Pigmentiphaga sp. H8: one gene and its partner. The protein of the gene in region 1 interacts with the protein of each later gene in a pairwise test. Links are inferred from orthologs where the notes say so. Each region holds a gene or a part of one and is shown in the gene's direction. Other genes may lie near its edges.

Region 1 (3,409 bases):
TCGCCGACCTGAAGGGCGTCTACACCGATTTCCTGCGCGCCTTCTTCGAGACCGACGACCTGGTGCTGCGTTTCCGCCCGTCGTTCTTCCCCTTCACGGAGCCCTCGGCCGAGATCGACATGATGTTCACCTCCGGCCCCAACAAAGGCCGTTGGCTGGAAATCTCCGGTTCGGGCCAGGTGCATCCCACGGTGGTGCGCAACTTCGGCCTGGATCCGGAACGCTACATCGGCTTCGCCTTCGGCTCCGGGCTGGAGCGCCTGACGATGCTGCGCTACGGCGTCAACGACCTGCGCCAGTTCTTCGAAGGCGACCTGCGTTTTCTCAAGCAATTCAACTGATGGAGGCCCCCCCTACGCGCGAAGGGCGTAGGGGGGGACTGACAGACATGCAATTTCCCGAATCCTGGTTGCGGGCGCTGACGAATCCCGCCATTTCGACCGACGAACTGGCTCATCAACTGACCATGGCCGGCCTCGAGGTCGAGGAAGCCGAACCGGTGGCGCCCGCCTTCAGCGGCGTGGTGGTGGCTCAGGTACTGGCGCTCGAGCCGCATCCCAATGCCGACAAGCTGCGCGTGTGCAAGGTCGACGCGGGGCAGGGCGAGCCCTTGCAGATCGTGTGCGGCGCGCCCAACGTGGCAGTCGGCATGAAGGTGCCGCTGGCCACCGTGGGCGCCCGGCTGCCCGGCGACATCAAGATAGGCGTGGCCAAGATGCGCGGCGTCGAGTCGGCCGGCATGCTGTGTTCGGCGCGCGAACTGGGCCTGTCGCAGGACCACGCCGGCCTGCTCGACCTGGGCGCGGACGCCACGGTCGGCGTGCCCGTGCGCGAATGGCTGCAACTGGACGACACGGTCTTCACGCTCAAGCTCACCCCCAACAAGGCGGACTGCCTGTCGGTGCTGGGCGTGGCGCGCGAGGTCTCGGCCCTGACCGGCGCGCCGCTGGCCGCGCCGCGGCTGGATCCGGTGGCGGTCGCCATCGACGATCGCGTGCCGGTGACCGTGCACGCGCCGGACCTGTGCGGCCGCTACGTGGGACGGGTCGTGCGCGGCGTGGATGCATCCGTTCCCACGCCGGAATGGATCAAGCGGCGCCTGGAACGCGCCGGCCAGCGCTCGATTTCCGCGCTGGTCGACATCTCCAACTACGTCATGCTGGAACTGGGCCGCCCCAGCCACGTGTTCGACCTGGCCAAGGTGCGCGGCGGCCTGCACGTGCGGTGGGGCCAGCCGGGCGAGCAGGTCCTGCTGCTGAACGGCCAGACCGTCGAGGTGGACGAGCAGGTCGGCGTGATCGCCGACGACAACGGCCCCGAGTGCCTGGCCGGGATCATGGGCGGCGAAACCACCTCGGTCTCCACCGAGACCCGCGACATCTATCTCGAGGCTGCCTTCTGGTGGCCCGCCAGCATCGCCGGCCGCGCGCGCCGCTACAACTTCAGCACCGACGCCAGCCACCGCTTCGAGCGCGGCGTGGATTACGCCAACATTCCGGCCGACCTGGAATACCTGACCAGCCTGATCGTGCGGGTATGCGGCGGCCAGGCGGGCCCGGTGGACGATCAGGTCGTCAATCTGCCCGAGCGCAAGCCCGTGCGCCTGCGCGTGGCGCGCTGCCACCAGGTCCTGGGCGTGGATGTGCCGGAAGACGAGATCGCCGACATCTTCACCCGCCTGGGCCTGCCTTTCGTGCGCGAGCCCGGCGTCTTCGTCGTGACGCCGCCGTCCTTCCGCTTCGACATCGAGATCGAGGAAGACCTGATCGAGGAAGTCGCGCGCGTGCACGGCTTCGAACGCATTCCCGATCTGCCGCCGCTGGCGCGGGCCGCGGTCAGCGCCATGCCGGAAGAGCGCCACTCCTTCCACGCGCTGCGCCACACGATGGCCGACCTGGACTACCAGGAGGTGATCAACTTCAGCTTCGTGGAAGCCGAGTGGGAACGCGACTACGCGGGCAACGCGGATCCGATCCGCCTGCTCAATCCCATTGCCAGCCAGTTGTCGGTCATGCGCAGCAGCCTGATCGGCGGCCTGGTGGCCAACGCCCAGTACAACGTGAACCGCAAGACCAGCCGCGTGCGGGTGTTCGAGCTGGGCCGGGTCTTCTGGCGCGATGCGGCCGTGGCCGACGGTCCGCTGGCGGTGGCCGGCGTCAACCAGCCCATGCGCCTGGCCGGGCTGGCCTACGGGCCGGCGGTGGAAGAGCAGTGGGGGACGCAGACCCGGCAGGTCGATTTCTACGACGTGAAGGCGGACGTGGAGGCCCTGCTGGCCGGCGGGTCCAACCAGGCGCCGCGCTTCGTGCCCGACGCGCATCCGGCCCTGCATCCCGGCCGCAGCGCGCGCATCGTCATCGACGGCGAGACGGTCGGCTGGTTAGGCGAACTGCATCCGCGCTGGCTGCAGCGCGCGGAACTGCCGCACGCCCCGGTGGTGTTCGAGCTGGACGCCGACCGCATCGCCGTCCGTCCGCTGCCGTCGCTGCGCGAGATCTCGCGCCAGCCGGTGGTGATCCGCGATCTGGCGCTGTGGGTGGCCGAGGCGGTGACGGCGCAGCAGATGCTGGACACGGTGCGTCATCTGGTGGCCAAGGAGCCCGAACTGGCGGTCGTCCAGGATGCACGGATTTTCGATGTTTGGCGGGATAAGTCCTTGTTAGAAAAGGAAAAAAGCCTTGCCTTCCGGTTCTGGCTACAGGATACTTCGGTAACCCTGGACGACGCCCGAGTCGAGGCGTGCCTGGCCCGTATCCGCGCCGCGCTGGAATCCGAGCACGGTGCGCGGCTGAGGGTTTGATACCGCTTCCCATCCGTGTCTATGCATTCTCTCGTTTCCGATAGCTACGCTTCCCCGGACGCCTTCGACGCCGATTCCGACGCCGACCTGCCGCAAGGCGGGCTCGATGCGCGTACCCTGACCAAGGCTGAACTGGCCGACCTGCTGTTCGAGCGGGTCGGCCTGAACAAGCGCGAGGCCAAGGACATGGTCGAGACCTTCTTCGAGGAAATCCGCGATGCCCTCGAACGCGGCGACATGGTCAAGCTATCGGGTTTCGGCAACTTCCAGGTACGCAACAAGCCGCAGCGGCCGGGACGCAATCCCAAGACGGGCGAAGAAATCCCCATCGCCGCCCGCCGCGTCGTCACTTTCCATGCGAGCCAGAAGCTCAAGAGCATGGTCGAGCAGGTCGCGCTGCGCGAACAGAATCCGTCCTGAGAGGTCCTATGGCGCGCATCGAGCCACCCGTCGTTCTTCCGCCCATTCCCGCCAAGCGCTATTTCACGATAGGCGAGGTCAGCGAGCTTTGCGGCGTCAAGCCGCACGTGCTGCGCTACTGGGAACAGGAATTTACCCAGCTCAAGCCGATCAAGCGACGGGGCAACCGCCGCTACTACCAGCACCACG
Region 2 (3,295 bases), 1.4 Mb from region 1 along the record:
CCCGGTTCCGCCCTGGGCGGGCTGGGCTACAATTTTGAGTTATTTTCGACGCAAGTCATTGATTCTGGAGAAGAAATGCTGACATCCAACGCGCTCGCCAATGTCCTGGCGCAAGCTCCTGCGGCCGGAGGCGAAGGCGCCCTGATGGGGATGCTGCCCATCGTCCTGATGTTCGTGATCCTCTATTTCCTGATGATCCGTCCTCAGATGAAGCGCCAGAAGGAGCACAAGAACATGGTCGCCGCCCTGGCCAAGGGCGACGAAGTCGTCACCGCCGGCGGCATCCTGGGCAAGGTCGTCCAGGTCAACGACACCTACGTCTCGGTGGAAATCTCGCGCGAAGGCGACAAGGCGGTGGAAGTCCTGGTCCAGAAGACCGCGGTCCAGACCGTCCTGCCCAAGGGCACCATCAAGGCTCTGTAAGCCAGGCGCTCGCATCCATGCCGCCCGGGCGGCATTCGATGCTTCTGCCGGGGGCTGGCGCCAGGCGCCGCCCCTTTTTCGCGTTCTGCGGCCGGGCCCGCCGCGGGCACCGGCGCCGATGCGCCAGCCTTCCGAGGTTTGATTACCGATGAATCGCTACCCTCTCTGGAAGTACATCATGATCGCCGTGGTGGTCGTGATCGGCTTCGTCTACACCTTGCCGAACTTCTTCGGCGAATCCCCCGCCGTCCAGGTCTCCAGCGCCAAGGCGACCATCAAGGTCGACAACTCCATGATGGAGCGGGTGGACCAGACCCTGCAGGCCGCGGGCATCTCCAATACCGGCCTGTACTTCGAGCAGAACGGCCCGGTGGGCACGGTGCGGGTGCGCCTGAACTCCCCGGACCAGCAACTGCGCGCGCGCGACCTGCTCGAGAAATCGCTGAACCCCGACTCGTCCGATCCCGGCTACGTGGTCGCGCTGAACCTGCTGTCGGCCTCGCCCGCCTGGCTGCGCTCGCTGCACGCGCTGCCCATGTACCTGGGCCTGGACCTGCGCGGCGGCGTGCACTTCCTGCTGCAGGTGGACATGAAGGGCGCGCTGACCAAGCGCTACGACGCCATGACCGGCGACGTGCGCTCGCAGCTGCGTGACAAGAACATCCGCCACAACGGCATCGACCGCGTCGGCCAGAGCATCGAGATCAAATTCCGCGACGCCGCCACCCGCGATGCCGCGCGCGACGTGCTGCGCAACGGCCTGCCCGACCTGCAGCTCAGCGACCAGGACGCCGGCGGCGACTTCAAGCTGACCGGCGCCCTGACCCCGCAGGCCATCAAGACCTCGCAGGACAACGCGCTGCGCCAGAACATCACGACGCTGCACAACCGTATCAACGAACTGGGCGTGGCCGAGCCGGTCATCCAGCAGCAAGGCGCCGACCGCATCGTGGTCCAGTTGCCGGGCGTGCAGGACGTGGCCAAGGCCAAGGACATCCTGGGCCGCACGGCCACGCTGGAAGTGCGCATGGTGGACGATTCGCCGGAAGCCACCAGCGCGCTGGCCAGCGGCACCGTGCCCTTCGGCCTGGAACGCTACACCGACCGCGACGGCCGGCCGGTGCTGGTGCGCCGCCAGGTCGTGCTGACCGGCGAGAACCTGCAGGACGCCCAGGCCGGCTTCGACGGCCAGACCCAGCAGCCCGCCGTGCACCTGACGCTGGACGCCAAGGGCGCCCGCATCTTCCGCGACGTGACCCGCGACAACGTGGGCAAGCGCATGGCCATCCTGCTGTTCGAGAAGGGCAAGGGCGAGGTCGTGACCGCGCCCGTGATCCGCAGCGAGATCAGCGGCGGCCGCGTGCAGATCTCCGGCAGCATGACCACGGTCGAGGCCAACGACACCGCCCTGCTGCTGCGCGCCGGTTCGCTGGCCGCGCCGATGGAGATCATCGAGGAACGCACCATCGGCCCCAGCCTGGGCGCCGACAACATCCAGAAAGGCTTCCACTCGGTGGTCTACGGCTTCGCCGCCATCGCCGTCTTCATCATCCTGTACTACGGGCTGTTCGGCGTGTTCTCGGTGATCGCGCTGGCGGTCAACCTGCTGCTGCTGATCGCGCTGCTGTCCATGCTGCAGGCCACGCTGACCCTGCCCGGCATCGCGGCCATCGCGCTCACGCTGGGCATGGCGATCGACGCCAACGTGCTCATCAACGAGCGGATACGCGAGGAGCTGCGAGCCGGCGCCGCGCCCCAGCAGGCCATCCACCTCGGCTTCGAGCGGGCCTGGGGCACCATCCTGGACTCCAACGTCACCACGCTGATCGCGGCGGTGGCGCTGCTGGCCTTCGGTTCGGGCCCAGTACGGGGCTTCGCCATCGTCCACACCATCGGGATCCTGACCTCGATGTTCTCCGCCGTGGTCGGCGCCCGCGCGCTCGCCAACCTCTGGTACGGCCGCCGCAAGAAACTCGCCAAGCTGTCGATTGGCCAGGTCTGGAAACCCAAAGAGGTCTGAGCAACATGGAATTCTTCCGCATCCACAAGACCATCCCGTTCATGCGCCATGCGCTGGTGCTGAACATCATCAGTCTGGTCACGTTCCTGGCGGCGGTGTTCTTCATCGCCACCAAGGGCTTCCACCTGTCCATCGAGTTCACCGGCGGCACGGTCATGGAAGTGGCCTACCCGCAGGCCGTGGAGCTGGACAAGGTGCGCAGCACCATCTCGCAGAAGGGCTACAACGACTTCCAGGTGCAGAACTTCGGCACCTCGCGCGACGTGATGATCCGGCTGCCCAACATCGAGGGCAAGACCTCGACCCAGCAGAGCAACGAGGTCATCGAGGCCCTGAAGGCCACCGACGCCAGCGTCGAACTGCGCCGCGTGGAATACGTGGGCCCGCAGATCGGCAAGGAGCTGGCCCACGACGGCCTGCTGGCGCTGCTGTTCGTGGTGGTCGGCATCATGATCTACCTGGCGTTCCGCTTCGAGTGGAAATTCGCCGTGGCGGGCGTGGTGGCCAACCTGCACGACGTGGTCATCATCCTGGGCTTCTTCGCCTTCTTCCAGTGGGAGTTCTCGCTGCCTGTGCTGGCGGCGGTGCTGGCGGTGCTGGGCTACTCGGTGAACGAATCCGTGGTCATCATGGACCGGATCCGGGAAAACTTCCGCAAGCAGCGCAAGGCCTCGGTGCGGGACGTGATCGACAGCGCCATCACCGCCACCATCTCGCGTACGATCATCACCCACGGCTCGACCCAGATGATGGTGATCGCGATGCTGATCTTCGGCGGCCCGTCGCTGCATTATTTCGCGCTGGCCCTGACCATCGGCATCTGGTTCGGCATCTACTCGTCCGTGTTCGTCG

Evidence for each region.
Region 2: the proteins of pheT (region 1) and secD interact in binary tests that used the Escherichia coli proteins (3 or more experiments, as listed by UniProt). The link is inferred for Pigmentiphaga sp. H8 from one-to-one orthologs.

The regions. Positions count from the first base shown.
Region 1 is NZ_CP033966.1:2,780,031-2,783,439, forward strand. What follows is about bases 1-3,094. They hold pheT (phenylalanine--tRNA ligase subunit beta), read left to right. Parts: upstream 1-388; coding sequence 389-2,800; downstream 2,801-3,094. Other genes in these bases: pheS (phenylalanine--tRNA ligase subunit alpha), read left to right, coding at 1-341; EGT29_RS13215 (integration host factor subunit alpha), read left to right, coding at 2,822-3,094. In the rest of the region: more of EGT29_RS13215, read left to right, coding at 3,095-3,220; EGT29_RS13220 (MerR family transcriptional regulator), read left to right, coding at 3,229-3,409.
Region 2 is NZ_CP033966.1:1,397,098-1,400,392, reverse strand. What follows is about bases 28-3,007. They hold secD (protein translocase subunit SecD), read left to right. Parts: upstream 28-571; coding sequence 572-2,443; downstream 2,444-3,007. Other genes in these bases: secF (protein translocase subunit SecF), read left to right, coding at 2,449-3,007; yajC (preprotein translocase subunit YajC), read left to right, coding at 76-423. In the rest of the region: more of secF, read left to right, coding at 3,008-3,295. UniProt on the Escherichia coli protein: Part of the Sec protein translocase complex. Interacts with the SecYEG preprotein conducting channel. SecDF uses the proton motive force (PMF) to complete protein translocation after the ATP-dependent function of SecA.